DNA from 2 places in the Desulfosporosinus sp. BICA1-9 genome. Region 2 is predicted to be linked to the other one. Evidence: predicted binding sites of a transcription regulator. Region 2 holds the regulator's gene; the other holds the start of a gene.

Region 1 (16,610 bases), on a different contig from region 2:
ATGTTTTGGCGCAAGGTCTTCAGGATAAAGTTAAACTATTATTACAGGATGGCAATGTTGAGTCTTGGCTGAAGGCTTTCTTACAGAGCTTTGTGTTAGAACTTAAGACAAAGCCATCGTTACAAAACGATATAAACCGCATAATTTATAAAGTATTAAATAAGACAGGGACAAGCACTCCCAATTCATCCTTGACCCACTCCATACTTAGGCGTTTTCTAAATGAGTTAGGGGACAATTGGGATTGTTATTTAGGGAAATTTGAGCAGAATAAAGAACTTAGGATCAAAGTAGATGAACGGGTTAAACAAATTATCGAGATCCAGATAGGATTTCACCATCATGCGATCGGGCGCCTTGTTCGTGAAGGTCTAGACCCTTTGACGGATGACAAACTCGTCAAGCTGATTGAGGAAAAAGCCGGTAATGATTTGCAAATGATTCGAATCAATGGGTCGGTAGTCGGCGGTTTGGTTGGAATGTTAATTTATGTGCTTGGGATGGTGTTTCGCTCATGAATTATCATAAAAAAGCAAATATCACCTTAGCGGCAGTTTTTTTGTTTTTTGTAGGAGCCGCGGTCTTAGAATACTATTACCCCAATAGTTTCGGAGTTAGTCTGATCTTTTTCGTTTCGGAAGCGGCTTTAGTAGGTGGGATTGCCGATTGGTTTGCGGTCACAGCGATTTTCAGAAAACCGCTTGGTTGGGGTTACCACACGGCTCTGATCTCGAGAAATAGAGAAAAGGTAATTGAAGCGGTCGCCTCCATGGTGCAAAAAGAACTTTTAAGTATGGAGATGATCCGTAAGAAAATTGAAGGAATTCCCTTTATCGAAACACTTCTTAAGTACGTCGAAAAGGAAGGCGGGTCCAATTATCTTACAGAAAAGTTAACGTTTTATATCCGGAGCTATGTGGAAAAACAGAATACAAAGCATCTTGCCCATAAACTAGCTGAGTTTCTTCGTGAGTATGCGAAGACCTGGAACTTAGCTTCGAAGATTCAAGATATAAACGAGTGGGCGTTAGATCAAGGTTATGTCGATCGAGGGATTGATCGCTTAACGGAAGGATTATGGGATAAAGCTTCAGAAGGGGAAACCCGGCAAGTTATTATCCGTTACCTTGAGGGAATTAAAGAAGAAAAAGTAGTGAACGGTGGAGCGATATTTCGAACAATGTTGGGCTTTATTGAAATGTCAGATGGTTTGAATCTTGAGGAAGCGGCCGAAGCATTACAAATAGAATTGCTATTAACCTTACGCAATTTGAAAGACCCTAAGCATCCACTGCGTATCAGCTTAAAGGATACCTTCGTAGATAAAATAGCCGAATTAGAGCGAGATATTGAGTTTAAGACACAAATTGAGCAGTGGAAAGAGGACGTCTTGGCAGGGGCTTTGTTGGAGAGATTCTTAGAATCAGTCATAAAGGCGATATTCGAAGCATCCGAGCCGAGCGCGCTGCATCGTGCACTGCACCCATTTATTAATCAGCATTGGGTAAACGTCCAGGAAAACGTGGCGCTTCAGAAAACGATCAACGCCTTCATTGCGGACACTTTATGTAGAGTGATTAAGAATGAACATGACTTGATCGGAAATATTGTCAGAGAGACCTTAGCAACCTACACTGATCAGGATCTTAATCAATTTATAGAAGACAAGGCAGGTAACGATCTGCAATGGATTAGGATTAATGGCTCAATGATCGGTGGAGTCGTGGGGCTCATCTTATTTTTATTCTTGAAGTTCATCTATGATCCTATCTTGAGTGATTTAATGTACATGATCCAATGACAATGAAAGCTGAGTCGAATATCGTATCTCGATGCACGTTTGGTTTGAGATTCTCCGATAGCGACTTTCTGTTCAGACTTTTAACTTCGGTTTATTTTCCGGCTTCTGACATCCGACCTCTGACCGAGTATACAGGATTCATGAAAGAATAGTATTGTAAAACGTTCCTTCTTCATGCTAGAATATCAAACATAAGGTGTGCACAACCGAATACCCATGGGTAAGTAAATATTGAAGGCAAAGCAAAGGCGCTTTGAGGATACTCCTAAGGAGTAACTCAAAGCGCCATTTATTTTAAAGAGGAGGAATGATGATGGATACCGGAGATACAGCATTTATTATGATTTCGACAGCAATGGTGCTTCTTATGACACCCGGTTTAGCACTTTTTTATGGTGGTATGGTACGTAAAAAGAACGTTCTCAGTACCCTGATGCATAGCTGGATCATTATGGGTATCATGTCTTTGCAGTGGATTTTAGTGGGCTATACTTTGGCCTTTGGAACAGACTATCACGGTTTAATTGGCGGCTTAGACTGGCTGGGGTTAAATGGAGTTGGTATGGAGCCTAACCCAGATTACGCGGCCACCATTCCTGCACTTTCATTCATGGCCTTCCAAATGATGTTTGCAATTATTACTCCCGCATTAATAAGCGGCTCTATCGCAGAACGGATGCGTTTTCCAGCCTTTATTGCTTTCATGCTGTTGTGGGCGACCTTTGTTTACGATCCTTTGGCCCATTGGGTCTGGGGTGTCGGTGGTTTCCTAAGAGAACTTGGAGCGTTGGACTTTGCCGGAGGAAACGTGGTGCATATTAGTTCAGGATACTCTGCTTTGATAGCGGCCTTAATACTCGGAAAACGCAAAGGATTCGGTAAAGAATCTATGGCGCCACATCACGTTCCGATGACCGTTTTAGGAGCAGGACTCCTATGGTTTGGCTGGTTTGCTTTTAATGCAGGCAGTGCCTTGGGTGCGAACGGTTTAGCGGCTATGGCCTTTGTAAATACTAATACAGCTGCGGCTGCTGCGGCTATTGCCTGGGCAGTTGTGGAACGTATCCATAGAGGGAAATCTACCATTCTTGGCGCGGCCAGCGGTGCAGTGGCCGGATTAGTAGCCATAACCCCGGGGGCAGGATTTGTAACTCCGCTCTCCTCCATATTTATCGGTTTGGTTGGCGGTACGGTTTGTTATTTAGCAATCAGCGTAATTAAAGCAAAGTTCGGATACGATGATGCCCTAGATGCCTTTGGATGCCATGGAATCGGTGGAACATGGGGAGCCTTGGCTACCGGGATCTTTGCTACCACAACTATTAATCCTGCCGGTGCAGATGGTTTGTTCTATGGGAATGCATCACTCTTGGGAATCCAGGCTATGAGTGTTGGGATTACGGTTGCTTTTACCGTGGCAGCAACGTTTATCATTTTGAAAGTGATTGGTCTAGTCATGAAGCTTCGCGTCAATGAGGAAGAGGAATCCACAGGTTTGGATTTATCGTTACACGGTGAAACTGCTTACTCTGAATTCGTCTAAACGAATGCAAGTAGTGCAAGCCTTGGTGCAAGTCGGTGGTGGTTTCGACTTGGACTTAGATTTGCACCCAGAATATAAGGCGAGTTCTTGGACAGTAAAGACGCGTCAAACGTGTTTTTTCGTGAAAATTGAGTCAAGTCAACTCAAATTGCTTAGGAGTGATTTATGATGAAGAAAATTGAGGCGATCATCCGTCCTGGAAAGCTAGACAATGTGAAAGATGCCTTAGGGAAGCTGGGGGTTAATGGTTTGACCGTGACTCAAGTAATCGGGTGCGGGAAACAAAAAGGGAATACTCAGATTTATCGGGGTGTAGAATATACCGTACATCTAATTCCCAAGGTGAAGATTGAAATCGTTGTATTAGATCAGTTCGTAGAAGAGGTTATTAAAACTATTTCTAAAGAAGCACGAACTGGCGAGATTGGGGACGGAAAGATTTTTGTAACTGCTGTGGAGAATGCGTACACTATAAGAACAGGAGACAGTGGAGAAAAATCGTTATAATGAAAATGCCTTTTCAGGTTGATATTTATAAATCTCAAAGATTGTCAATGAACGTAAAAAAATACGAGATAAAAAGTCCGTTTGCCCATGGGCATGCGGACTTTTTATTTATAGTATAATAATTCCATTTATGATCAATTATGGAACAATAACAACTGGACTACGTATAATGTATCAAAGAATGAAAGGGGGATTCAAAATGGCATTCGGAGCAGCCGGACTTGACGGAGCTCATGGTGGCATTGGCGCTGGTATTGCGGCCGTAGTTGTAATAATTTTGCTCCTTATCGCAATGGGAATTGTATTCTAAATCTTTTATAGCATATGTCAAGAACCAAATTTTAAAAGGAGGTATAACAATATGTACGGATATGGTGCTGGGTGTGGTTGCCGTATAGCCCCCGTTGCCCCCGTTGCTTGTGGTACGGGTGTAGGCGTAGGTGTAGGGATTATTGCAATCGCAATATTAATCTTGATTGCTTTGGGAGTTATCTTCTAAAAAACATCTGAAAGATGAGGCTTCCTATTATTAGGAAGCCTATTATTGTTTAGCCTGTGTATTTAAGGAGGTGGATGAAGTATGTCAATCGGAGGACCTAAGCTATTTAAGAATCAAAATATCCCAAACCTTATGCAAAGCTTGGGACAAAACCCATTTCCTATGAGAGGACTCGAACGCTTTATGCAGAAACGAGGAATCAAGTTACCTGAATTCCCTCAAGGAGGAAATTTTCAGGGACTGAATTCACAAGGTCAGGTAGGGAATTTATCTGATACCTTGAACGTAAATGTACCACCTGAGAAAAGTGGAGGAATAAAGGCATTTTTTAGTCGATTCAGCGGTAAATTTAGCAAATAATTATTGCATTGAACGATTAGGATTCTTTATCAATTCAAAGAAGACACCCACTTCTATAAGTGGGTCAGCAAAATTAGCATTTACGTTAAAAACGAGGCACCCTGGTAATTCAATCAAGGTGCCTTGCCCTCTATCAGCATATCTTATCTTACTAACCCTAATTTTAATAAGCAATTCCTTGAGAATACATGGCAGTTGCGACCTTGACAAAGCCAGCGATATTCGCACCAACCACAAGATTGTCTTCTTGACCGTATTCTTTCGCGGCTTCACTGGCACTTTTATAAATGTTGGTCATAATATCTTTAAGTTTGGCATCAACTTCTTCAAAAGACCAGGAATATCTCATGCTATTTTGAGACATTTCGAGAGCTGAAGTTGCAACTCCACCAGCGTTAGCGGCTTTAGCAGGACCAAAGACTACTTTTTTCTCAATAAAGAGATCAACCGCTTCAGGAGTAGACGGCATATTAGCGCCTTCACCGACAGCGTAGCAGCCATTAGCGATTAAAGTCTGTGCAGCTTGTCCGTCTAATTCGTTTTGTGTAGCACATGGGAGAGCTATATCGCACTTAACGCTCCAGATGTCAGCACACCCCTCGGTATAAGTTGCACTTGGGTGAGAGTCAATATATTTGCTGATTCGGAGTCGATCAATTTCTTTGATTTGTTTAACGGTATCTAGGTTTATACCTTCAGGATCAAAGATATAACCATTAGAATCACTCATTGCTACAACTTTTCCGCCTAAATGTGCAACCTTTTCAGCTGCATAAATAGAAACATTGCCTGATCCAGAAATGCTAACAGTTGCACCTTTAAAGGATTTGCCTTTAGCATTAAGTGCTTCTTCCATAAAATAGCAAAGTCCATAACCGGTAGCTTCAGTTCGCACTAAGCTTCCACCCCAGGTTAATCCTTTACCAGTAAGAACTCCGGTGAATTCGTTACGGAGTCTTTTGTACATTCCATAAAGATAACCTATTTCACGCCCTCCGACACCGATGTCACCGGCGGGAACGTCTGTATCTGCTCCAATATGTTTAGCTAACTCAAACATAAAGCTCTGGCAGAATCTCATGATTTCTCCGTCTGATTTACCTTTCGGATCAAAATCACATCCACCTTTAGCGCCACCAATAGGAAGACCTGTCAGCGAATTTTTAAAAATCTGTTCAAACCCAAGGAACTTAATGATACCAATGTTAACCGATGGGTGGAATCTTAAACCACCTTTGTAAGGACCAATAGCGCTATTAAATTGTACTCTGAACCCACGGTTCACTTGAACTTTTCCACTGTCATCAACCCAGGATACTCTGAAAATAATTTGCCTTTCTGGCTCAACTATTCGGCTAAATATTCCTGCCTCTACCCATTCAGGATGTTTCTGAGCAACTGGATCAATAGATTCTAAGACTTCTTTTACTGCTTGGTGGAATTCGGTTTCGTTTAGATTTCTTTTCACAACTTGTTCCATGACATCGGCTAAAATCTTCATCTTTAAATTACCCCTTTGTAATTAATAGATTTTTATTTCGCCTTTTATATTACATCTATTCTTGTCCAATTATAAGTAGCTAATTGAATGAATTCATTATTCATAATACATTATAAATCCATCATTATCATTAAGTAATAGGGGAATAGTTTTTCTGAACTATCCCCTTTGATCCACTTCTCAGACTCTCTCTTCATAAGTGAGAGTTCCATGCTCTGCTTCGGTAGTAGGCTCCTCTCCGCTATGGATGTCTAGTATTAGCTGAAGGAGTTCTACTAAGTTTTTTGAACAAGAAGGAGCTGGATTGCAGTAGCCATGGTAAACAGGTAAAATCCTATCTCTATGGAGATCAAAGCACGTGCAGTTACATTGGCCGGCAGGATGTCACCTAAGTCCCCAGTAGCCATAGTCGTTATACTAAAATAGCAAAACGAGAAGAGTTGAGTCAAAAAGTCATCTCCCACATCCCCTTTAAAACTGGACGGGAAAAATCGGTAGAGGAGGAAGTAATCTGCAGCAAAAAATAAGATGGTTGAGACAAGAGCTCCCCCGATGGGAAGGAATAGATGATCATATGGAGGGCGAGAGTTCTTCAACACGTTAGTTATTGCGAAGGAGGCAGCAACTGTAGCACCAATAGAATACCCGACAATAGCGAATTTAAAGAGGGTCCCTCCAAAACCTTCGATAAGATCATTTTTTTCATCAGAAAACAAGCTTAGAAAAAGCGCGCCGGCTGTCCCAAAAAGCGCGGGAGATAACAGTTTCCAATAACCAAATTCCAGTGTCTGACTCAAAGGAAGGATTGGTACGCAGGGAGAGACACCGTGACGAGCTTTCGGGATTTGGGGTTGAGACCTCCGAATGAGGTTAGGGTTTATTGGATAAGGTCCATAATGGGATGGATAAAGAGGAACTTGGTTCTTAGATTGCTCCACGTCACATCGACCACCTTTCCGTGGATGATTAATACCAGTATATTCCACATCCTAGATTAGGTTAAGAAGAATAACGGGAAGGATTTATTTAGGAAAAACAATGAGTAACCATCAAGATAAATAGAGATAATTTTTTTCCAGAACTTCAGGATGAATTCTTGGAAATCAAGTTTTTTCGTAAAGTTCAAGAAATCATTTGACCTTAACTGACCTTTGTACTAAAATAAAGTTAATCGGCAAGAATATAATAAGTAAATTGAAGTAATCTGAATAAAAGAGAATAGGGGGAATTGTGAATGGGTTATCTCGTCCCAATGGTAGTAGAACAAACGAATCGTGGGGAGCGCTCCTACGATATATACTCCCGTCTATTAAAAGACAGAATTATTTTCCTCGGTGGTGGGATCGATGATGATGTGTCCAATCTTGTCGTAGCACAAATGCTCTTCCTTGAAGCAGAAGATCCCGAAAAGGATATAAATCTTTATATCAACAGCCCTGGAGGTTCGATCACAGCTGGTATGGCTATCTATGACACTATGCAGCACATTCGTTCAGATGTCCGAACCATTTGCATCGGTATGGCGGCGAGTATGGGTGCTTTCCTGCTGGCGAGCGGTGCAAAAGGTAAACGGGTCGCGCTTCCCAACTCGGAAGTCTTGATACATCAGCCATTAATCGGCGGACATGGTCTCTCAGGACAAGCGACTGAGATTGAAATTCACGCTAGGCAATTGCTGCGGACCAAAGCGAAGATGAATAGAATCCTCGCGGAAAGAACTGGGCAACCTATTGAAAAGATTGAAAAAGATACTGAACGCGATTATTATATGACGGCAGAAGAAGCCAAAGAATATGGAGTCGTTGACCAAGTCTTAGAAAAAGCCAATCCTGCTGAAGAAAAAAATAAGGTATAATGTAGTAATTACTATATTTAAAACGCAAAAGTGATAATATTGCTCTTGCGTTTTATTTTATTTAAGGATAGCGAGGGAAGGTAGTAAGAACCTTTGTTTTTGAATAATTTTACATTTTATATCAATAAATGGAAGGGATTTAAACCCCTATGTCGAAAACATTTACAGAGGCAATACGAATTAGTTAGCTTACTGTTATATATAATTAAGAGGCAAGTGAACTTACAAATTTGATTAAAACAAAGGAGAGTTAAAAGATGCGAAAAATTCGAAAAGCAGTAATTCCGGCAGCCGGGCTGGGAACCCGTTTTTTGCCAGCAACAAAGGCTCAACCGAAAGAGATGCTGCCTATTGTTGATAAACCAACCATTCAATACATAGTAGAAGAGGCTATTAAATCTGGAATTGAAGATATAGTTATTGTTACAGGGCGGAACAAGCGGGCTATAGAAGACCATTTCGACCGCTCAATGGAATTAGAAGCCTATTTAGAAAAAAACGCCAAAGATGAACTCTTAGATTTGGTACAGGATATTGCTCAGTTGGCGGATATTTATTACGTAAGGCAAAAAGAGGCGTTGGGTTTGGGCCATGCAATCTATAGCGCTCGGAAATTTATAGGAAATGAACCGTTTGCAGTTCTGTTGGGAGATGATGTTATCCACTCCAAAGTGCCTGCATTGCGTCAAATGATGAACCAATACGAACGCTACGGAGCAAGTATCGTAGGGGTTCAGGAGGTTCCACTCGAGGATACCTCCAAATATGGGATTGTGGACGGCGAAAAATTTGCGGATCGACTTTATCGTTCCAAGGATATGGTTGAGAAACCACGTTCCGAAGATGCTCCCAAGACACACTTAGCAATTATGGGACGATATATTTTAAATCCTGAGATTTTTGATATTTTAAGTGTCCTTCCATCAGGCAAAGGTGGGGAGATACAACTCACCGATGGAATTAAGGAGCTTGGTCGATATCAGGAAATTCTTGCTTATGAATTTGAAGGCCGACGGTACGACGTCGGTGACAAATTGGGTTTTGTGGAAGCAACGATTGATTATGCGCTGCGCCGAGAATATCTTGCAGAGGACCTTATGAACTACCTACGAACCCTGGTTCGCAAATTCGACATTTAGTTGGGGACATTCCTGTCCCTAAGAACAGCTATTAACTTCAGCAGGTGTGTCCCCTTTCCGCATCGTAAAGAATTCCCTCCCATTGTTAAGCGTTTTTAACAATGAGAGGGAATTTTTCATCATAACAAATTGTTCTTTAGATTCGCCTAAAGTGCAAATTATTCTGGATAATGCTGCCTGATCTTCGCGAATTTAAACGATGAGGAGCTATCTATTAGTTTTCAGGAAAATAGAGAACGGAAAATGGGCTACGCACTACAGCAAAAACGACAACCTTTTCTCCCAATAATTGGTAATATACTAACGTACCATAATAATGAATGAAGGAGGGAAGAGACCAATGATACCAATCGACAAAAAGAGGATAGTGACCTTAGCGGGAACTTTAGTTCTAGCGGGTGCTGTTGTTGCTGCTGGGGTTTATGGTCCCAGTGTCTGGAAGGTTTTCAGACAACAAAGCGCTATCACTGACCAGGTAGTCATTCAGACTCCAGCAGTTAACGGCGCTAATGGCAGTAACGGAACAGTTTTGCCAGAGGGAACTGCCCCACCTGCAACATCGGGTGTTGCCCAAACGATTACAGTACCGACAGCACCCCTTACACTCAACGCGCCTCCCCAAGGCGATGTCGGATCTAAGAACAAATATCGCGAACCGGATACCAAACTGATCAATTTGGCACCTTCGGTTGCAATGTTCTTCGGTGAGACGGCCTTAAGCAATGATGCTAAAACTTTAGTCTTCGGTTCTGCATGGAACATCCACCAATATGTAGACGGTTATCTCTATGGACCGGCAGCGGGCCCGCAAATGAATGAACAAGATATTAAAAAGTACATTGTATTCCACAAAGCATTGTTGGACAAGCAGTACAAGAATGAAGCGAGCGCTGCCAAAGCTGTGACCTTTACCACTTACTTTGATATTCTCCTTAACAGTGGAATTGACGCCTTCGATTCGAAAGATAAAACGAGGATTGAACAATTCCATCAAGGAATTCATGATCTTGATTCCCAGCTTATGCGTTATGATGCAAATTCCAAGATCTACGGAGCGACGCCATTTGCAACCAAACGAAATTAATTCAGGCAACATACAAGGCAATTGAAGCAGGAATGAGATATTGTTTAGTAATAGTAGCTTATGCGATAATAAAAATGCTGAATGTTTCCAAGGTGCAGATGGCTATGAGTAGAAAATGGGTAAATGCATAGACACTAACAATCTAAAATTTAACATAAAAATTATTAATGAATAAGTTCTTTTAATAAAACATTGGAAATTGCTTGCAAGCTGATCAGAAAATTTAGGAGGGATTGTTAAATATTAATAGGCTAAGAGAATAGAAGCTTTTAGGAATATCGAGATTAAATTGAATAGGCAACTAAACTCAGTATACTGTGACCTTGTTTTACAAGGTTGAACGCTGAAGTTAAGGGCTGAATAAAACTAAATATCCACAAGGCTTGCCTAGATCAGACAGGCCTTGTGTTTTTTTCTGTCCGCTCAATTCCTGATAAATATAACAGATCATGTCTAAGATCTCTTTAATTTGGAAAAAATAGTAACAAAATCCAGTTAAAGGAGATTTTGGTCTTTATGCGTAAAATGAATTACTTATTTGGAGCACTGGCATTAGGTCTTGGTATACTGGTCGGGACAGTAGGTGTATCTTTAATCACGAATTCGAGTTCTCCAACGTCTTTTATCTCTAAACTGCGTGGCGAAGATAAAATACAAACAGTTTCCGGAGTGGTCAATAATCAAGTTCAAACCCCTCCAATCCAAAGCATCCAAACGGATGGTCCATTTGAAAATAGCGTAGTAAATAATCTGAACGAACCAGAAAAAGATGATAATTCTAGCTCGCATAATGGAGAATCCCTTTTGGCCCAACAAGTCATTACGGACTACAAGCAGAATATTGGAATTTTCTTTGGGGCCTGGAAATCAACAGACATGGCCACCTTCCGACAAAAGCTAGCTAAAGCTTATACGGGGGATTTGTTTGAAAAACATGCACGGCGAGCAGAAGAATATTTAGTTCAAAGTATTGGAATCGATGTCAGTGAAATAAACTTTGATCAAGTAGATGTGGAAAGTTTAGGTGAAAACACAGCCACCCTTCGCGTCGATTATCGGTACACGGCAAGGGATTATAACTTGACGGATGGCACAGCAGTTGGGGAAGAGCATGAACAAATCGTGCAGGTACGAGTTAATCTAGTGAAACAAAATAACCGCTGGTTGATTACGGGTGAGAGTACAATCCAGTAAGTTGCAAAGGACTATCGTCAAAAATAAAATGACAGATAGTCTTTTCTTATGCGCTGTCCAAGGCGTGAACAAGGATGTTCGAGATAAGAGTACCTTGATGGCCATAGCCAAGTTTCCTTTAGTAAAAAACCATGGTCTATGGTACTATGGTTCAGAGAGGAAAGAGGGGGATTGGATCGTGGGTGCCGTCAATGATTTGAAATCAGAACGGATTGAATGGGTTGATATCCTAAAAGGTCTAGGGATTCTGTCAGTAGTTTGGGGGCATTCAGGAAGTAAAAACGCTTTTTATATGTTCTGGTTTCACATGCCACTGTTTTTCTTTGTTAGTGGATATTTATATCGATTAAAACCTCAACAAACAGTGCTTGCTTATGCCAAGAAAAAAGCACAACATTTATTAATCCCTTATCTTTTTTACTTAACACTTTTGACACTGACGATGATGGGTGTAAGCCTATGGAAAGGTCAAACGATAGGCTATTTTTTGCAGGGCCATTGGAAAGCATTTTTATTAGGTGGGAGCCTCTTGGAAGGTGTTTACGCAACGTTTTGGTTCACAACATGTTTGTTTAGTGTGCAAATAGCTTACGATTATTTATGCCGAAAGGTCCCTTCGGTGTTCTATAAAGGAATATTTTTAGTAGGTTGCTTTTTATTGGCCTATGGGGAATCCCGCTATTGGATGAATAGTTTTGTTCCTTGGAATGTAGATGTTGGATTATACGCTCTTGTTTTCTATGCCTTAGGTCATTTAATTAAGCAATATCAATTTTTGGAGAAAGCTATCCTCCGAAATATAATTTTTGGATTATCCTTTCTGGTTCTATTAAGCTTTATTTATCTTTATTCTCATCAGATCCTGGATTATGGGTTAGATATGAAGCATCGACAATACTATTATTTTGGGACGAATCTAATCCTGCCTCTGGTTTTCACATTATTACTGATTAAAATTAGTATGATTTTTACTCGCTGGCCTCTTATCAAGAACTCCCTAGTTCGCCTGGGGAGAGCGGCCATGGTAATCATGTATTTGCATATAGCGTCAGTTTATCTTGTTCGCCAGTTTATCGCGATCACACCAATCCGCTTTCTTGTAGTGGGAATTATTATCCCATTGCTTATTTATAAAATAGCAAAACATGTTCCATACGGAAAATCTTTAGCGCTCGGAGAGGTTGAAGAAGGTTTTAGACCGAAGTTTCCCGAATTTCCTGCTAAGAAGTACTACTAATTACTGATAAAGTACTAAAAACTCTATAAGTACGTTACTCTAAAGTTGTTAAATTCCGACTGTAGTCTGCATAGATCCCTCACCCCAATCCGGATCTTCCAGCATCAGACAGATGTAGTTATTACAGAATCCCTCAGGAATATTAAGCTTAATACGAGGCAAGGTTCTCCGAAGAAGGGAATTGTGGATTGACATGATTAAGGGTAGGAGTGGTCAAACAACAACTCACACAATTGAGGAAATTAATTATCTCAGAGGATTTGGTGTTGTAGCCGTTATTGCTATCCATACAACAGGTTATTTTACGGAAGTACCGCAGTTTAATACTTTAGTGATACTTAATTTATGGATCGATATCTTCTCCCAGTTTGCAGTGCCCCTATTTATCTTGATCTCAGGCTTTGTTTTAGCGAAGAAATACCGTGATGACTTCTCTTTGCTAGAGTTCTATAAAAAGAGGGTACGATCGATTATTCCACAATACATCTTATTTTCTGTATTATATACAGTATTTAACAAAGGTGCTGTTATACAGAGTAACTCATTCAGTTCAAATTTCAAGCTTCTATTCACAAGTATCTTAAAAGCAGATGCATCATATCATCTTTGGTTCTTTTTAATAATTATTCAATTTTATCTTTTATATCCGATCCTTATTAAGGTTTATGACTTTTTTAGACGAAGAGATAAGATAGAACTGTTGGTCACCTTATTGTTGATCATCCAGACGATGTATATGGTAGGTATATACACCCCATACTTGACGGTCATTAAGATTAACTTTATTGGTTATATTTTTTATTTTGGAATTGGGATTTACATATCCGATCATTATGATTTATTAAAAAGTCGATTCAGTCGCCTAACTCCCCTTTTGCTGACATTATCTTTGGCGTTAACCATCGCAGCTAGTTTTTTTATTATTATAGGGTTGACAACAGGGTATCGCTATAATACTATTCCAGCCTATTTCTTTATAGGGGCGGAATTAATCTATCCAATTTTTAGGGTTATTTCCTTTTTGTTTTTATATAATCTCGCCCGAGATCTTGTAACGAAAAGGAGTGTCCTTGCGAAACTTGTACATAATATAGGGGTATACTCTTTCGGGATATACTTAATACACATCTTTTTTAATCAATCGATGATTAAACTACTTAAGAACCATAATATTCAATATGACGATTGGATATTCTATCCAATCGTGCTAGTGATGACCTTAATATTTAGCTATGTAAGTGTAAGATTGATTAGTTTTTTACCCTATAGTTATTTTATGATAGGTTACCAAGCTAAGAAGAAGACTTCGCGTAGAACCTAAATCAAAGCCTGCCAGCAAGCGTTGGTGAACTGTTGCTAGTTGTAAAACCAAGTTAGTTGTAGTAAACTTTAGAGCGATATAGGAAACTTACTTCAAGTGGAGTTAACTCCGTCTGAAGTTTACTGGCTGGTTTACTCAAGAAGGGGCTGAGTTAGTTGTCATTTCGCAGACGAACGATGATCTTAATGCTGATTGATGCTATGTTAATCAACTTAGCAGCTTTCGGTAGTTTTTATTTGCGCTTCGAAGAAGGCATACCCTTAGATTATTATCAAACCTATTATCACACAGCCATTGGTGCGACTATTTTATATCTTGCGGTTTTCTACGTCTTCGGGCTATATAATCGTCTTTGGCAGTACGCAAGTACGGGGGAGTTACTCTCGATTGTTTATGCAGTGACCGTTGGAACGGGTGGAACAGTGGCGGTAGTTTATTTTTATGGTCTATCTAATGCTGCCACTCTCTCTTATGTTAGGATGCCACATACTGCTGCAATGCTTCTGTGGTTAGCCATGGTCTTTTTAATTGGTGGTTCGAGGTTTATATGGCGGATCTTACAGGAAAATGCTTTTGAACGACATGTTCCAGGCTCGCAAAAGCAGGTACTTATTGTTGGGGCTGGCGATGCCGGGGTATTAGCCGCGCGAGAATTAAAAAATCGCAATTATCGGGATGGACGTCCTGTTGCTTTTATTGATGATGATCATTCAAAACAGAAGCTGCAATTACTTGGAATTCCAGTCTTGGGCACGCGCAAGGATATTGCCCGTATCGTAAAAGGGCATAACGTCGATGAAGTGATTATTGCCATGCCATCAGCTTCAGGCGAATCTGTTCGTGAAATTGTGCAAATTTGTGAAAAATTAGGGGTCGAGCTCAAAATCATGCCCGGCGTCTATGATATTATTAGTGGAGATATCAATGTCAATCCGATTCGGCAGGTGCAAGTGGAGGATTTACTGGGCCGTGACCCTGTTTCTGTTGATTTAGAGGAAGTAGCGGGCTATGTCTCAGGAGAGACAGTATTCATCACAGGTGCAGGAGGCTCGATAGGCTCGGAAATTTGCCGTCAGATTGCTAGGTTTAATCCAGGAAAACTTGTCTTATTAGGACATGGAGAGAACAGTATTTTTGATATTGAACAGGAGTTGCGTGCTGAACGCCCTGGAATCGACTATATAACAGAAATATTAGATATCAAAGATCGGGAGAAGGTATTCCTGATTTTTAATAGATACAAGCCTGGCGTCGTATTCCATGCTGCAGCCCACAAGCATGTTCCCTTGATGGAAAGAAATCCTGAAGAGGCTATGAAGAATAATGTGATCGGTACACAAAATCTGGCAGAGGCAGCCGATAAAATCAATGTGAAAACCTTTGTTTCTATTTCCACCGACAAAGCGGTCAATCCCACAAGTGTCATGGGGGCAACCAAACGAACGGCAGAAATGATCATCCAAAGCTTGGATCTTCGCTCAAACACAAAGTTTGTCGCAGTTCGGTTCGGAAACGTCCTAGGAAGTCGAGGGAGTGTCATTCCTACGTTTAAGCGACAAATTGCTCAGGGCGGTCCGGTTACTGTGACCCACCCTGATATGGTGAGATATTTCATGACGATTCCGGAAGCCGCTCAATTAGTCATTCAGGCAGGGGCTATGGCCTTGGGTGGGGAAATTTTCATTCTGGATATGGGCAAACCCGTTAAAATCGTCGATTTAGCAAAAGACTTGATTCGACTCTCGGGCTTCGAACCTGATGTTGATATAAAAATTCAGTTTACAGGGATTCGGCCGGGTGAAAAGCTCTTTGAAGAGTTATTGACTGCTGAAGAAGGGGTTACGTCAACAAAGCATAGTCGGATATTCGTCGCTAAACCAAACCATATAAACGTTGAACTTTTAGAAGAGCTCACGCATAAAGTTCGAGATCGAGGCAGTTATCTAACGCGAGATGAAGTCATTGAATTGTTACAGACCGTCATTCCAGCCTTCCGTAAAAAGGCGACAAAAACAGCAGTCAACCAATAAGGAGGAAATCAAGAAGATGATGACCGTAAAGAACGTTATAACTAGCGACGATGTTGTAGCAAAAACATTAAAAGAAAAAATTCAAAAGCATGAGGCACGCATAGGGGTTATCGGTTTAGGGTATGTCGGACTTCCTTTGGCTGTAGAAAAAGGAAAAGTCGGATTTCCAGTCATAGGTTTTGACATTAACTCAGTACGTGTTGACCAAGTAAATGCCGCAGACAACTATATCGGTGATGTCAAGGATGAAGACCTTAAGGATATTATTCAGAGTGGTATCTTTGTAGCTACTACGGATTTCTCTCGTCTGACTGAATGCGACGTTGTAATCATTTGCGTACCCACACCTTTAACAATCACCCGTGATCCAGATATATCGTACATTCAGTCATCGACAGATGTGATCGCTAAATATCTGCGCCCGGGGCAGTTGATTACGTTAGAAAGCACGACTTATCCTGGGACCACGGAGGAAGTCATTCTTCCCTCCCTAGAAAAAAAGGGACTTAAAGTCGGCAAGGATTTTTTCCTCGCATTCT
Region 2 (16,610 bases):
GGAGAGTCGGGCCAATATTTTGCTGGAGAAGGACAAGTGGTAGAAATCCAAAAAGGTATGGCTATTCTTGCCAAAGCCGGACAAACACACGGTATGCGCAATACAGGGAACGATCGCTTTGTGTTTATTGGTATAGCCGGTCCAGTTCCTGTAGAGACTGTAAAATTGTAAGTAGGTGTAAGATTAATGCCTTTGCCCCCTTGGACGTCGAGAGTGACTATTGGCAGGGGGAGTATTAATGTGGTTAATTGCAGATAAAAATGTTTTGAAAAATCGACTAATTATTCTGTTGACTATTGAGACAAATAGATGGATAATAGTCTTATAGCAAAATGAAACTGAGTTTCACATAATGAAACGAAGAAAAAGTGAATTTAGTTTCCGTATCTCAAAAAAATCCTACTAAGCTCAGTGTAAAAGCTGTGAAGAAGGGAGGGAAAATTCTCTTTTTACTTGATATTTGGTAATTTAGCACAGTGAGTTTGACTGAATTAGCTAAGTATCGAAAAAGGAAGGAAGAGTTTACCTTCTAAAAAACACCAAAGTTACAATGATGGATGACCCTAAAGCGACCTAAATAGTTGCAGAAAATTTCATTATGGAAGTGATAACGAAATGGCAAAATTTCTAGAGTACCAGGGAAAAGAATGGCTTAGAAAAGCGGGACTACCAGTGCCACAAGGCCGCGTAGCTTCTACCCATGAAGAAGCCAAAACGATTGCTGAGGAGATTGGCAAGGCCGTAGCCGTCAAAGGTCAGGTTCAAGCCGGGGGGCGTGGCAAGGCAGGAATTGTTAAACTGGTTAACACTCCTGAAGAAGCAGCAGCTGCTGCAGCCGAAATTTTCGCTAAAAACGTCATGGGAGTTCCCGTAAACCAGGTTCTTGTCGAGGAAAAACTGGACATTAAAAAAGAGTATTATTGTTCATTTGTCGTTAACGGAGCGAGAGAAGCACGTTCTCCAATGCTCATGTTTAGCACTGAGGGCGGAATGGACATCGAAAGTGTCCCGGAAGAGTTGCTTTTTAAAGTTAACATCGATCCTATTAATGGTTTACAAATTTATGACGCAGTTGATGTGTGTGCTCGAGCTGGAATCCCGGCTCAAGACCTTAGCAAGTTTGCTAGTTTCCTATCGAAGCTTTCACAGGCTTACAAAAAATACGATTGTCAAACCTTAGAGATTAATCCCTTCATCATGACGGGCAGCGGTAATTTAGTTTGTGCAGATTGTAAAATGGAAATTGACAATAGTTCCGTGGGTCGCCATCCGGAATTCGGAATCTCTATTGCTAGAGACCTTCCAGGAGCTCCTACAGAATTGGATCTCATCGGTTGGAGTATCGAGGAAACCGATGCTCGTGGTACAGGGTTCCTCATGAATATGGGCTATGATGAAGTAAGCCCAGGCTACATTGGTTATCATCCTATTGGTGGCGGTTCAGCGATGATGGGACTTGACGCCCTAAACCAAGTGGGTCTTAAGCCTGCTAACTATGCTGACACAAGTGGTAACCCCGTCGGTTCAAAGATTTATCGAGTAGCAAAGTGTGTTCTTTCCCAGCCAAACATAGACGGCTATCTGCTCGGCGGATTTATGATGGCAAATCAGGAGCAGTGGCATCATGCCCATGCTATCGTCAAGGTACTTAGGGAAGTACTCCCGACTCAGAAGTCTGGATTACCTTGTGTCCTCTTGCTTTGTGGTAACAGGGAAGATGAATCTTTGGAAATTCTCAGAAATGGCCTTGCGGATCTAATGACTCCTGATGGGCCAGGCAAGAGAATCGAGATTTATGGCAAAGAGTATGTAACTGATACTAAGTTCATTGGACAAAGACTCTTAGCTCTTAGTAAAGAATACAGAGCTGAGAAAGAATCTCAAGGAAAGTAGGGGAAACCTATGCTGGAATTCGCAGAAAAAACTCTGACGGTCAAAATCGATACCAGCAAGTGTGATACATGCGAGACAAAGGCATGTGCCGACGCGTGCAAGAAGTACGCTAGAGGTTTGCTTGGGATTGACGACCAAGGTAGAGCTTCAGTTGCACATCGCGATGCGGAAGAAGTTTTGCGTCTCGGAACTGAGTGTTTAGCATGTGAACTCGCTTGTAAGACCAAAGGTAACAACGCCATAACCATTGAGATTCCTGTTAAAGGTTTGGATGAGTACCTTCAAAAGCGTCAATAGCATCAACGAAAAATTAGCCATAGTCCAAGTGTAAGGTAGATACAAAACGTAGCAAAATGTTAAATGAGGGATAAAGATGGGCATTTTGATCAATAAGAATACCAAGGTCATCGTCCAAGGGATAACGGGACGTGAAGGATCCGTACGGACAAAATACATGAAAGAATACGGTACTAAAGTGATCGGTGGAACCAGCCCGGGAAAAGCTGGAGAACAGGTTCATGAAGTTCCCGTTTTCAACACCGTAAAAGAGATTGTCCGTGAGCAAGGCGAAATCGACTTTAGCGTCATCTTCGTACCTGGCCGAGCTTTAAAAACAGCGGTATACGAAGCAGTTGATGCAGGGGTTAAGAATATTATTCCTTGTGTTGAAGGCACTCCGATCCACGATATCATGGAAATGATTGCCTATGCCAAATCTAAGGGGTCAAGACTTCTTGGACCAGGGTCGATCGGGATTATTACTCCAGGTGAGGCTGTTGTAGGCTGGCTCGGTGGGAACAAAGAATGGGCCAATAAATTCTTCCAAAGAGGAAGCGTTGGGGTATTCTCTCGCAGCGGCGGTCAGTCAGGAACCATTCCTTGGTTGCTCAGAGAAGGGGGATTTGGGGTAAGTACCGTAATTCATACCGGAACAGAACCAGTCCTTGGAACGTCTATGGCGGACCTATTACCGTTATTTGAAGCTGACCCGGAAACTAAAGGCGTAGCGGTCTATGCCGAAATCGGCGGAACTCAAGAAGAAGAGTGTGCTGAGGTTATTGCTGCTGGTCAATTTACGAAGCCTTTCGTAATCTATGTGGCAGGAGCATGGGCACCTGCTGGTATGCGATTCTCCCATGCCTCGAATATTGTCGAGCGTGGTCGTGGATCTGCTAAAAGTAAGATGGAAGCAGTGACTCAGGCTGGAGGATTTGTAGCTGAGACCCCAACCGATATTCCAATTATCTTAAAAGAGAAAATCAAAGACTAAGTGCGAATTATGATATCCCTAGGGTTTAAAACCTTAGAAATAAAGCCAAAAATAAAATTATAGGGGGAATACTAATGACAATCATGAGATCTGTAATGTATATTCCTGGCAACAATCCTAAAATGGTGGCAAAGGCTCCTGAGTTTACGGCTGACATTATTACGCTTGACCTCGAGGATTCCGTTCCACCAGCTGAGAAAGAAGTTGCTCGTCAAATCGTTCGCGAAAACCTCAAGTATGCAGGCACTGGCGGTGCAGAAGTATATGTTCGTATTAATAACTGGGAAACTGAATTAACGAACGATGATCTGGAAGCTATTGTCTATGAAGGCCTTAATGGAGTAACCTTAGCTAAAACCGGATGCGCCGCTGACGTACAGCGTCTTGACTGGAAACTTGAAGAACTAGAGCGCCGTCGTGGTATTGAAGTAGGGACCGTTAAAATCTCCATGTTGCTGGAAACTGCCAAAGGGATTATCAATGCCGCAGAGTGCTGCTTAGCTAGTAAACGAAACGTCAACGCTATTTTCGGTGCTGTAGACTATTGCCGTGACATGCGCGTGAAATTAACCAATGAAGGTGTAGAACAACAATATGGACGTGCGCATGTGGCTGTAGCTTGCCGTGCTGCCAGAATCGTAGCCATCGATGCTCCTTTCGTTGACTTCAAGAACATTGAAGCTTTTGAGAAAAACGTAGCTGAAGGACGTCAAATGGGTTATGAAGGTCGCATGATCATTCACCCAGGACAAATCGAACCCTCTAATCGTATGTACTCTCCTGATCCTGCCGATGTTGAGTGGGCTGGCGGTGTTGTGAAAGTCTTCGAAGAAGAAGGAATTGCTAAGGGTAAAGCATCCGTTTCTTTCAATGGCAAAATGGTTGATACCCCTGTATACCTTAATGCTTTAGATATCATAGCTGCTCAAGCTGAGATTGATGCAAAAAACGCTAAGTAAGATGATCGTTTGATTGTTTGGTTACCTTTTCAAGGAGGTGACCAAACAATTTCTTACTTGAACTATCAGAAAGTATAACTTATGGTTCTCTTTATCCATCCTAAAAGATTGTCACCTCATTTAGACTTAAAAAGATAGTGAGAGGAAGATGCATATGTCGCGCATTAAGAATCTTCGCGAAGAGGCCTTAGCATTTCATACAGTGAAACCTGGTAAACTCGAAGTTAGAGTGACATGTCCGACACAAGACAGAGATGATCTAACGCTTGCTTATTCTCCTGGAGTTGCAGAACCAGTCTTGGAGATTGCAAAAGACCCCGCCAATCTCGACATTTATACCAACCATGCCAATTTTGTTAGCATTGTGACCGACGGGTCTGCTATTCTTGGACTTGGAAATCTTGGACCTGCTGCCTCTATGCCTGTTATGGAAGGTAAAGCCCTTCTCTTTAAAGCCTTTGGCGATGTCGATGCCTTTCCACTTGCGGTCAATACCCGCGATGTCGATAAAATTGTGGAAATCGTTGAATTAACAGCTCCTACCTTTGGTGGAGTTAACTTAGAAGATATTAAAGCCCCGGAGTGCTTTCAAATCGAGGAAAAACTCAAAGCCAGAGGGATCTTTAAAGGACCTATTTTCCATGATGATCAACATGGAACTGCAGTCGTTACCTTGGCTGGACTTTATAATGCGCTCAAAGTCGTCGGAAAGAAAATCGAAGACGTCAAAGTTGTTGCTAATGGGGCAGGTGCAGCTGGAATCGCCATCATTAAGCTCTTGATGAGCGTTGGTCTTAAAAACGTGATTATGTGTGATACCAAAGGTGCCATTTATGAAGGTCGTACAGTGGGTATGAACCCCTGGAAAGAACAAATCGCCGCAGCAACTAACCCTGAGAAATTCAGCGGTGATCTAGCTGGAGCACTTGTAGGTGCAGATGTCTTCATTGGTGTATCTGCAGCAAACGTTCTGACCGAAGATATGATTAAATCTATGGCTAAAGATCCCATTTGTTTCTGTCAAGCGAACCCAATCCCGGAAATTTGGCCTATTGAACGAGCTATTGAAGCTGGCGCTGCTGTCATTTCTACTGGTCGTTCAGATGTTATTAACCAAGTGAACAACGTATTAGCCTTCCCTGGTATGTTCAGGGGTGCTATTGACGTTAGAGCGACTGACATCAATGATGCAATGAAGATTGCAGCTGCCAAAGCAATTGCTGCTTGTGTCTCCGCTGAAGAACTTAATGCTAACTTTATCATGCCTTACACTTTGAACCCGGAAGTAGCCCCAGCGGTTGCTGCCGCTACAGCAAAAGCTGCTATCGACAGTGGAATTGCTAGAAACCCGATTGATCCAGCATGGGTAGCTGAAAATCTTAAAAAGAGATTGGCTAACCAATATAAATAGAATTGTGCTTAATGGAAGGTGGTTTTTTTTAAAGGCCACCTTTTTCTTGTTACGAGTTAAAAAGAAAACAGAATCTATGAGAGATAGCTTTCGATTCGAAAGGCAGAAGATGATTGACCTGCATTAGGATAACTGGTAATATTGGGTAAATTAGTGTGCGAGGGGGACTTTAATATGTTTTTAACATTAACTGCTTTTTTGGAGACTTGGGAGAAGGAAGCGGAATCGACCCAGCGAGTACTCAATGCTTTAACAGACTCTTCACTTAGTCAAACCGTTACAGTGCAGGATCGTACTCTTGGGAGGCTCGCTTGGCATATCGTAACATCAATCCCCGAGATGATGGAAAAAACAGGGTTAGTATTTAAAGGTCTCGGTGAGGAAGCTCCCGTTCCGGACACGGCTCAAGAAATCGCCAATTATTACAAAGAGGTAAGCACTACAATAGTAACAGCCATTAAAGGTCAGTGGACTGATCAGACTCTTTTGGAGGAACGGGATATGTATGGGGAATTATGGACTATAGGCACCACCTTAAATGTCCTCATTAATCATCAAATTCATCATCGAGGGCAAATGACCGTACTGATGAGACAAGCCGGCCTCAAAGTCCCTGGGATATACGGGCCAGCGAGAGAGGATTGGGGTCAATATGGAATGGAAGCACCTCTGGTATAAGCGTACATAGAGGTTTAAAGAACTTATTTAGGAATCCTAGCCATCGAGTAATTAAAGAATTTACGGCAATTCGACCAAACGTAATTTGATTATGTTTGGTTTTTTTCCGTCATACCAAGGTAGCCTTTTACATTATGCTATTGCTCATACTGGTTTTCAGATCCATAGTTGAGTTCCTTACCAAATTTATTGACCTAAATCAAGCCAACTGGTAGTATTGGGATAAATTTAAGTATTAAGGGATTCCGAGATGGTGGTTAGTTGCATGACGTCATAATCCTCCAGATATTCTGGAAAAGGAATTGAGGCTAGTGTAATCGGAGATATTAATACAGATAACTAGGATAAGGGGTAAATCGGATGCATACACCAAGCAGTAAGTTGAGAACCAAGACTGGGAAGGATAAACAAAGTCATCTTGAGGTAACAGAACAGGCCGAGTTAATGAAGTTTTTACTTGGTGCAATACCCAGTAAAAGCCGAAGCGATATCAAGTCCTTGCTGGCCCATCGTCAAATTTCGGTTGATAATGAAGTGATTACTCAATACAATCATCCCTTGGAGATCGGTCAACAGGTCGTCGTAAATTGGGCAAAAGTGTTGATAGAAAAGCAACCTGATGGGTTAGATATCGTGTATGAGGACCCGGATATCATAATCATTGAAAAACAGGCGGGATTGCTCTCAATCGCAACGGCTACAGAAAAAGAGCAAACGGCTTATAGTATATTAAGTAATCATGTCAAAAAAAGAGACCCAAAAAACAAGATCTTTGTGTTGCATCGCCTTGATCGAGAAACCTCTGGGGTGATGATGTTTGCCAAAAGCGAGAAGGTACAGCAATTGTTGCAAGAAGCGTGGAAGGAAGCGGTTTTGGAGCGCACTTACGTTGTAGTAGTGGAAGGGGCAGTATCTAAGGAGCAAGGAACAATCACCTCTTGGCTGACCGAGAGTAAAGCTTTTATTATGTACTCCAGTCGCACCCCTAATGACGGCCAAAAAGCAGTGACTCACTATCGATTACTTAAGAAAAACAAACATTATTCACTTTTAGAAGTCAAGCTAGAAACTGGGCGGAAGAACCAAATTCGTGTGCACATGAGAGATATAGGTCATAGTGTGATTGGAGATAAGAAGTATGGAGCCACTAAGCATCCTATTGGACGAATAGGGCTTCATGCTCAAGTCCTAGCCTTCAAGCATCCGATAACGGGCGAAGTGGTGCGGTATGAATCGGAAATTCCTAAGTCATTCTTAAATTTATTTCCCTAAATAATAGATAGAGAAAAGTACAAAAAAAGAAAACCGGGTTTACACCCGGTCTTTTGATACATTTCTACCGATTTTATCAGCATCAAAGGGAAGCGGAATCTTCTCAGTATTATCGGGTTTGCGCGACTTGTCGTTCGTCTTCTTTGCCATATCAGGCTTACCCCCTCATTTGAAAATTTACTTCGGGTGGAGTATTAACTCTCGATTAACATACCCAAATTAAACTATTCCATGTAAATGGACAAGGGGATTAGTAATGAATGGAGTGTAGCCAAAAGTGTCTAATAGGTTAGACCGGGAGAAAGCAACCGTGGAATTAATGATTAAACTATATTGTAAGGGTAATCATCACCCTGTAGATGGACTCTGTGCAGAGTGTCGAGACTTATTGAATTATGCTTCCAAGCGTCTGACTCATTGTAAATTCGGAGAACTTAAACCAACCTGCGGTAAATGCACGGTGCACTGCTATAAACCGGAAATGCAGCAAAGAATTATTGAGGTCATGCGCTATGCCGGGCCTAGGATGCTTTTGAACCATCCCATAATCGCCATCAGACATTTGATCGACGGTTTTAAGAAAAGTTATCATGATTCTGAGCGTAAATAATACACTAGGCAGCGGTCAGCTATTAGTTGTCAGTGTAACTCAAAGAAAGAAGCGTGTGTATGGCCATAAAAGAGTATTGCCTTGAAATGAGAGGAATGCCTCACCAAGACTTAGTTGACTATTTTCTTTCGATTGGGGGAAAGCAGATTGGGCAGGGGTTGTATTTGGGCCCGGACTGGGAAGTAAATCTGAGTGATGATTGGACCTGTACTATAGGGTCGATACAAATCCCGGCGACGCAAGTGATTTTTCGGGTTAATGAGGAAGACTGGCCAGAAATAATGAAGGCTTTCCGTTTTCGATTCCTTTCCGCAGGGGGGTAAATTAAACACGGAGTAGACATAGTGTTTTTCATAATAAAAATTTGGAATTATCATTATCATTTTATAGATTCTTCATTAGTTAGCTCTGACGGTTCGCTTCTTTGAAGATTATTAAAGCGTTGAATTAATTTTCCATAGATAAAGAATATAACCAAGGAAGCAATCATTAATAGGATAGCAAACGTCCATACGCTAGATCCTCCACCATAATCATACATCATTCCACCTAGCAAGGGACCCACCATTCGCCCTCCAGACGAAGCACCTCCAATGATTCCTTGATAAGCTCCAGTCTTTCCTTGTGGGGCAAGTTGAGCAGCAGCTGCTGGAACCGCAGGCAAAATCAGCATTTCACCAAGGGTTAGAATGAGCATGGCGATAATGTAGGATATATACGGTAGCTTGCCCAGGAGAATGACATACCCGATGGTTAAGAGAACAGCGGCGAGGTAAAATTGTCGTTCGAATGACTTTGCCCAAGCCTTGATGACCCAATTGATGAAGGGCTGCAAAGTAACGATGAAGACGCCGTTCAGCGTCCAAAGCACACTGTAAGAAAAAAGAGAAAATCCGAGTTGGTTCATTACCACGGGTAAAATCGTAACGAGCTGAATATAGGCTCCCCAGGTAAAAAATATGCCTCCACATAAGGCTAGAAGTACTTTGAAGCCACTGTCTTTCGTCAACCCTTCTGTTGATTGCTTCGATGAAATTGAATGAATGGGTGCTTTTCGTTCTGAAACACCTATCAACAACAAAAGTAAAAAAATTAAGAAGCCTGCAGCATTCAAAGAGAAGGTAAGACGGAAAGAGACTTGAGCCAGCATTCCTCCGATGGCAGTGCCAACGGCGACGCCAGCGTTATTAGAGATATAAAGGTAATTAAAACCTCGCCGCCCGCCTTCAGGCCAAAGGGCATGAATCAGCGCGTTAAGTGGGACGAAGATAAACGCTTGAGCTAATCCGAACAGGATAAATGCTGGTGCATAAACCCCCCAGACCGGGTAAATACCGATAGATCCAACGGAGAGGATTGCTCCAACTAAGCCAATAATCATTACTTTCTTTGGACCAAAACGATCCGCCAAAAAACCACTCATAAATTGGCCAAATAGAGATGCTGCCGATTGTGCTGCAAGAAGGGTACCAGCTTCAGTTAATGAACGGTTTAAGACGGTATGCATAAAAAGGCTATTTAGAGGCCACATGAGAGAATTACCAGTTGACTGGATGAAACCACCCAAGATTAAGACCCAGACAGAACGGGGGATATCGAATCGTTTAAATAGCAAGGGAAAACCACCTTTAGTTTAGTGTGACATTTTATTACTTCGACATTCGTATTAAGAAACCTTCAACTAAGGAATTACTCCTTTTCTTAAAGGCAAAAAGTATAAAAATTAGCATTTATGAAAAACTATGGCAAAGGAGAGTGTGTCATGAACTTTCAGGAAACAGAAACATTTAAGAATTTGAGTAAGGCGTTTGCAGGTGAGTCTCAAGCACGCACTCGGTATGCTATTTTTGCGGGAGTGGCTAAGCAGGAAGGGTATCAACATATTCAAGCGGTATTTGAAGAAACAGCTGCTAACGAAAAGGAACATGCGAAAGTCTTCTATAAACTTTTGGCCGCCCACGTTCAAGATCAAACTGATGTCATTCATGTCGATGCAGACTATCCGTTAGTTAATAGAGACACGCTAAGCAACTTAAGGGCGGCTGCAGCAGGGGAAAGAGAAGAATGGACAGAAATCTATTCAAACTTCGGCACGGTTGCGGAAAAAGAAGGATTTCCTGATGTCGCGAAGGCCTTTAGGACAATTGCAGAAGTGGAAAAGCATCATATGAATCGTTTTGATTATTATGCCTTAGGGATCGAAAAGGGAACGATCTTCAAAAAAGAAACAGCCACTTTATGGAAATGTACAAATTGTGGCTACATCCATGATGGCACGGAAGCACCTGAACTATGTCCGGCTTGTTCGCATCCCCAGGGGTATTTCGAAGATTTGCCCGGAAAATACTGACATAAAAGCCGAGCGGGAACTTCCTGCTCGGCTTTTATACTGTCCTAATCCTTTCACTTACGACACTTTCAGAAAGTATGACTTTTTCAGAGCATATTTACTACTATAGTAACTATCTAGGGGAAACTGATGTTTATACGAAAAAGACTTGCAATGTATATCCAATCTGACCATAATAAGCAAAAGAGATATAATTCTGAATATTTAACGAGGCGGAGGAGTTAGAATGCAAGTCCCTATGCCAGAATTACAAGACCGAATGAAGATTTTCCAAGACAAACTGATTAAAAAAGGAATCGATGGGGCACTTTTGGTCCAACGCGCGGATACCCTCTACTATACTGGTACAGCCCAAAATGTCCATGTCTACGTTCCCCAGGAAGGAATGCCGCTTGTATTAGCCTACAGAGATTTTGCCAGAGCTAAGAGAGAAAGTCCTTGGAACGTAATCATACTGCGAGGCTTGTCTAAAATTCCCGAAGACATTCAAGAGGCAGGGCTTTCTCTCCCAAGTGTGCTAGGGCTAGAACTTGATGTCCTTCCGGTAAATCAATTTGAGCGTTATCGCAAACTATTCCCGGAGGTCATGTTTCTGGATGTTTCGCCAGAAATCCGCTTACAGCGTGCTGTAAAATCCAGGTGGGAACTATCCCGTCTCGAAGAGAGTGCTCAGATTCATACCCCGGTGTTGGATTTTGCTAAGGAAATTCTACATATAGGAATGACCGAAGTTGAACTAGAGGGGCTATTAGCGGGTAAGGCACGGGCCTTGGGACACGGTGGTTATGTGAGGATACGCGGTTTTGGCTTAGAATTCCATGTTGGAGCAATAACTTCGGGAGTCCGCGCTACCGTGCCAAGTTATTTTGATGGGCCAGTGAATGGACAGGGCATTTGTATTGCTCATCCGAATGGGGCATCGATGGCCCAGATCCAGGCGGGCGAACCGATTGTCCTTGATATGGTGACAACCGTTCATGGTTATCAGATTGACCAAACACGAATCCTAAGCCTCGGACCTTTATCAGACGAGCTAACAAGAGCTTACGAGCTTACCCTGAAAATTGAGGAAAAAATTCGCCGTGCCTTAATACCAGGGAGATTGGCCGGTGAAATATACGAGGAAATCTTGACGTGGGTCCGTGAAAATACACCCTATGAAGAGAATTTTATGGGGTACGGGACAAGTCGAGTTAGTTTTATAGGGCATGGGGTAGGTTTGGAACTTGATGAACTTCCGACCCTTAGTAAGGGTTCAAAGGTAGTGATCAAACCTGGGATGGTGGTAGCGATCGAACCCAAGTTTATTTTCCCGGGAGTTGGAGCCGTAGGAATTGAAGATACTGTGGTCGTCGAGTCAGAGCTGGGTGCCAGATATTTATCCATAACCCCTCGAGAATTGGTTGTATTATAATGGCCAAAAGTCTAACCAGAGATTACGTTGTGCGGATTGCGTGAATAGGATATATTATAGGCAATCGATCAAGCTTCAAGGAAAGGGGTGATAGAATGTTTAAAAAGATTCTTGTCCCAACTGACGCCTCTGAAAATTCTCGCCGCGCCTTAAAAATGGCCCTGGAGTTAGCCAGCTCATATCAAGCTGAGGTGTTACTACTTCATGTTAGCTATACTCCTCAGGCTTATTGGGGGTATACCATTTCTTATGGAATCACGGTGACGCAAGAACAACTTGATCAAAACGGAGAACTTGCTTTAGATGTAACCCTTTCGGGAGTTGATCAGGGGCAGATTGTCATTAACAAACGAGTAGAAGCAGGTCATCCAGTAACCGTTATCCTAGATCAGATCAAGCAGGAAAGCATTGACTTAGTCGTTATGGGAAGTCATGGCTACGGTGCAATAACTGGCTCGGTCCTTGGCAGTGTAAGTCAACGGGTGTTGCAACGAGCAAGCTGTCCAGTACTAATTATTAAGTAAGAAGAATCGTTACAGATTGAAATTAGGGGTAATACGTCGCGAGAGCGAATATGCTCGACGCGCAAGTAGGATTTATAGCAAATTTATAGCAATTGTGCAGATATTTTAGGACAAACGTCCCTGTCTACGTGGCAGGGATTTTTTCTTAGGTCGCGAATAGCACAGTAAGAACTTGCTATTAGCGACGTGGAGGCAGACCGTTTCATGAAAGAAGATAATGTTTGGTTGAGTCCTAAAGAACTTCAACAGATGCTGCGGGGTTCATTACAATGGAACGACGTGGCACCCCGTGTTACCTCATCCAAAACGGGGATACGTAAGTTAGGGGAAGCTATTCCTGAAAAAAGATCAGTCTCCAGACAAACCGATCAAATAGCGATCAATCAATCAATAGAGCAAGAAGTCTATTCAAAACCGCTGGAAGGAAAACCTGTTATTTGGTTACTGGGTAGTGTTGGTCTCTTAACATTATCCTCTTGGTTTTACTTTGTCTTGTTTTCAAATTAGGTTTATGAATTGAGCATTGATAGTTTGGAGAGGGTTAAGTGGCAGACTTAACCCTCTCCAAACTAATTTTTTTCTAAAAATCCTTTGCAAAATTTCTAAAAATGGGTATCATATAGATAGAAGGTCAGGAAAGGTCAATAATAAGTATGTGGGGGATAACTTAGAAATATATTGTTATAAGGAGTACATTACAATGGGAAACCTTGCGGATCGCATTGAGGAATATCTGAAACGGGTATTAGAAAAAACCTCAGAGGGGTATATCGTTTTGCAGCGAAGCGAGCTTGCGGGTGAGTTCGCCTGTGTTCCATCTCAAATCAACTATGTACTAGATACTCGTTTCACAGTCGAACGGGGATACTTGGTTGAAAGTCGCCGGGGGGGTGGAGGGTATCTTCGAATTATTCGTTTAGGGTTAGGCCTCGAAGGGGAGTACCAACAAGTAATGAGACAATTAATTGGAGATCAGCTTTCACGTGAGCGTTCAAGCGCCTTGGTGGATCGTCTTTTAGATGAGGAACTTGTCACGACTCGGGAAGCGGCGATGATTAAGAGTATTGTATCTGGTAATGATTTAAGTGGAGAGTTCAGAGATTGGGATATGTTACGAGCACGTCTAATGAAGAACATTTTGACAACGTTAAGTAGGGATGATTTGGTATAAAGGGGGAGTTGACATGCTTTGTCAACATTGTCAACAGCAAGAAGCGGTTATGCGTTTATCCATTACCGAAAATGAACAAACTCGTGAGGTATACCTTTGTGAATCATGTGCTAAGAAAAACCAAGAAGTAAGTTTTGTTTTCCATCCAGCGATTGTACCTGAGTTTTTGCAGGCCCTTTTTGGGTTTAATCCAAAGTCAATTGAACAGCCTTCGGAGAGGACCTGTCCCAAATGTGGTCTTAGCTTTACCCAAATAACTCAAGCAGGGAAGCTGGGATGCAGTAAGTGTTATGAAACCTTTGAAGATCAGCTCGAACCGTTACTTCGTCGTGTGCATGGTGGCGGCCAGAACGTCGGGAAAATCCCAGCGAGACGTGGGGTTGCTATCAAAAATCGTATGGAAATCAGAAACCTGAAAGAGACGCTTCAAACCTTAATCCAACAAGAAGCGTTTGAGGAGGCAGCCTTAGTCAGGGATCAGATTCGTCAGATTGAACAAGCGAAAGGAGGGGAAACCAATGATTCGTAAGGAGTTACTCTTACAGAGCAGTGCCTGGATGAGCGAGCCAAATTCTCCGGTTGTGATTAGCAGCCGGGTGAGATTAGCGCGCAACCTCGAAGAGTTTCCCTTCCCCCATGTTATTAGTTCAGAAGGTGCTGCACAGGTTGAAAAAACCTTCTCGGAGGTACTTGCCGCCGGGAATATTGAGCCATTGGTGTATATATCTTTAACAGAGTTAAGCAGCATAGAACATCAAGTGCTTATCGAAAAACATCTAATCAGTCCAAGTTTAGGAGGATCAACTGGAGCGCGCGGAGTGGCGTTGGCTCCTGACCATCGATATGCGGTTATGGTTAATGAAGAGGATCACCTTAGGATCCAAGTTCTTTTGCCGGGTAATCAATTACAAGAGACACATCGCTTAGCAACGGCCTTAGATGATCTTCTGGAGGAAAAATTGGATTTTGCCTACCGCGAAAGCCATGGCTATCTCACCGCTTGTCCAACGAATGTGGGCACGGGACTGAGGGCATCGGTCATGGTTCATCTGCCGGGCTTAGTGATAACGAAGCAGGTTCAACAGGTTCTTGGAGCAGTGACACGCTTAGGGCTCGCTGTGCGAGGACTTTATGGAGAAGGCTCTCAAGCTTTTGGACACATGTTCCAAGTGTCTAATCAGATAACCCTTGGAAAAAGTGAAGAGGATATCCTATCTCATTTGGACGCGGTGACTCGACAAATTGTAGAGCATGAACTCCAGGCACGAGAATCACTCCGCAAGCAAATGCCTATGTTCCTAGAGGATAAGGTATGGAGGGCTCGAGGAACCTTACAAAACGCTCGGCTGCTTTCGTCTGAAGATGCCATGCATCTCTTGTCGCATGACCGACTTGGAACGGATATGGGTTTATTACCGAAAATCAAAGATTGCTTTGCTACGTTAATGATTGATACTCGGCCAGGATGCTTGCAATATATCCTAGACCGAGAACTTGACCCCAGCCAGCGGGACGAGGAACGGGCCCGACTGATACGAGAACGCACGGCTTTGTAGCGAAGCGTAGCGCAATGTACGATGTACGAATGAAAGCTTCGCTTTCAATCAAAGTTCGAGCCTCGAGTCTCGAACCTCGTACTTCGATCTTAGCCTCGTGTCTGCAAAAAGGGCTTACTCTTTTTAAATCGGAAAGCTCTGCTTTCCATCAAGTTTCGAACCTCGAGCCTCGAATCTCGAACATCGATTATGGAAGGATGAAGGAATTATGAAAGGACGTTACACAGAACGTGCTCAGAAAGTTATAGCGATAGCCCATAGTGAAGCTAAACGAATGGGACATCAGGTAGTAGGAACCGAACACATTTTGCTGGGACTGATTCAAGAAGGAGAAGGGATTGCTGCCCAAGCATTAACAGGATTGGGCTTAGATCTTGCAAAAATTCAAAGTCAGGTTGAACAAATCGCAGGAGTGGGTCAACCTTTTAGCGGAGAGGTGGGACTCACACCGCGAGTAAAAAAGGTTCTGGAGTTAGCCAATGAAGAGACACACCGTCAAGAGGTTAATTATATCGGCACAGAACATCTGCTTTTGGGGCTGATTATGGAAGGGGAGGGAATCGCTGCTCGAATCTTAGCAAATCTCAACGTGGGTCCGGAAAGAGTTTGGAAACAAGTGGTGAAACTTTTAGGCGGAGAATTGGAAGAAGCGACATTGCCTGCAGCTAATTCAGTTTCGTCTTCTAATAAAAGTGGCGGGTCTGTCAATACGCCAGCGCTCAACGAGTATGGTCGTGACTTAACCCTGCAAGCGCGCGAAGGTCGTTTAGATCCGGTAATCGGCCGAGAAGAGGAGATCGCACGGGTTATTCAGGTCCTAAGCCGCCGAACTAAGAATAATCCTGCCCTAATAGGGGAGCCTGGCGTCGGAAAAACAGCCATAGCTGAAGGATTGGCACAGGGAATTATCAGTAATAGAGTACCGGAAATACTGTTAAATAAACGGGTTATCACTTTAGATCTTTCGGCCATGGTGGCTGGAAGTAAATACCGTGGCGAGTTTGAAGAGCGTTTAAAGAAAGTTATGGAGGAAATCCGAGCAGATGGAAACATCATTCTCTTTATTGATGAATTGCATACTTTGATCGGGGCAGGAGCTGCAGAAGGCGCAATCGATGCTGCAAATATTCTAAAACCTGCCCTAGCGAGGGGTGAGCTTCAATGTATTGGGGCGACAACCTTAGATGAATACCGTAAATACATTGAGAAGGATTCAGCATTAGAACGACGTTTTCAACCCATCAAGATTGGTGAGCCAACTGCCGAGGAAGCAATAAAGATTCTCAGCGGTTTAAGGGATCGTTACGAAGCTCATCACCGAGTTAAGATCACGGATGAGGCGATTGAAGCGGCGGCTCGACTATCTGATCGTTATATTTCAGATCGCTTCTTACCAGACAAGGCTATTGATTTGATGGATGAAGCAGCTTCACGTGTTAGACTGGCTAGTTTTACAGCACCACCTGATTTGAAACTGCTTGAGGAAGAAACTGAACGATTAA

What was found. The regulator CtsR, encoded in region 2, represses protease genes until heat stress. The targets are predictions, from matches to a motif close to AAGGTCAANNAAGGTCAAAT.
Region 1: the regulator CtsR is predicted to act here: its motif matches at 7,344-7,363, upstream of clpP (ATP-dependent Clp endopeptidase proteolytic subunit ClpP).

What each region holds. Positions count from the first base shown of each region.
Region 1 covers NZ_JUEE01000248.1:5,046-21,655, forward strand. Annotated here, with positions in the region: gene JL57_RS30455 (DUF445 domain-containing protein) at 1-518, shown strand, start outside; gene JL57_RS30460 (DUF445 domain-containing protein) at 515-1,801, shown strand; gene JL57_RS30465 (ammonium transporter) at 2,115-3,344, shown strand; gene JL57_RS30470 (P-II family nitrogen regulator) at 3,513-3,851, shown strand; gene JL57_RS35990 (hypothetical protein) at 4,213-4,350, shown strand; gene JL57_RS30480 (hypothetical protein) at 4,432-4,710, shown strand; gene gdhA (NADP-specific glutamate dehydrogenase) at 4,874-6,211, opposite strand; gene JL57_RS30490 (hypothetical protein) at 6,487-7,149, opposite strand; gene clpP (ATP-dependent Clp endopeptidase proteolytic subunit ClpP) at 7,446-8,066, shown strand; gene galU (UTP--glucose-1-phosphate uridylyltransferase GalU) at 8,324-9,205, shown strand; gene JL57_RS30505 (hypothetical protein) at 9,546-10,289, shown strand; gene JL57_RS30510 (hypothetical protein) at 10,806-11,483, shown strand; gene JL57_RS30515 (acyltransferase family protein) at 11,464-12,720, shown strand; gene JL57_RS30520 (acyltransferase) at 12,914-14,041, shown strand; gene JL57_RS30525 (nucleoside-diphosphate sugar epimerase/dehydratase) at 14,197-16,071, shown strand; gene JL57_RS30530 (nucleotide sugar dehydrogenase) at 16,088-16,610, shown strand, end outside.
Region 2 covers NZ_JUEE01000198.1:9,040-25,649, forward strand. Annotated here, with positions in the region: gene JL57_RS24380 (cupin domain-containing protein) at 1-171, shown strand, start outside; gene JL57_RS24385 (ATP-grasp domain-containing protein) at 616-1,893, shown strand; gene JL57_RS24390 (hypothetical protein) at 1,903-2,190, shown strand; gene JL57_RS24395 (CoA-binding protein) at 2,267-3,163, shown strand; gene JL57_RS24400 (CoA ester lyase) at 3,238-4,122, shown strand; gene JL57_RS24405 (NADP-dependent malic enzyme) at 4,277-5,533, shown strand; gene JL57_RS24410 (DinB family protein) at 5,708-6,211, shown strand; gene JL57_RS24415 (RluA family pseudouridine synthase) at 6,572-7,483, shown strand; gene JL57_RS24420 (nitrous oxide-stimulated promoter family protein) at 7,761-8,093, shown strand; gene JL57_RS24425 (hypothetical protein) at 8,153-8,416, shown strand; gene JL57_RS24430 (MFS transporter) at 8,473-9,708, opposite strand; gene rbr (rubrerythrin) at 9,856-10,443, shown strand; gene JL57_RS24440 (Xaa-Pro peptidase family protein) at 10,670-11,857, shown strand; gene JL57_RS24445 (universal stress protein) at 11,953-12,381, shown strand; gene JL57_RS24450 (hypothetical protein) at 12,586-12,888, shown strand; gene JL57_RS24455 (CtsR family transcriptional regulator) at 13,082-13,552, shown strand; gene JL57_RS24460 (UvrB/UvrC motif-containing protein) at 13,566-14,081, shown strand; gene JL57_RS24465 (protein arginine kinase) at 14,071-15,108, shown strand; gene JL57_RS24470 (ATP-dependent Clp protease ATP-binding subunit) at 15,317-16,610, shown strand, end outside.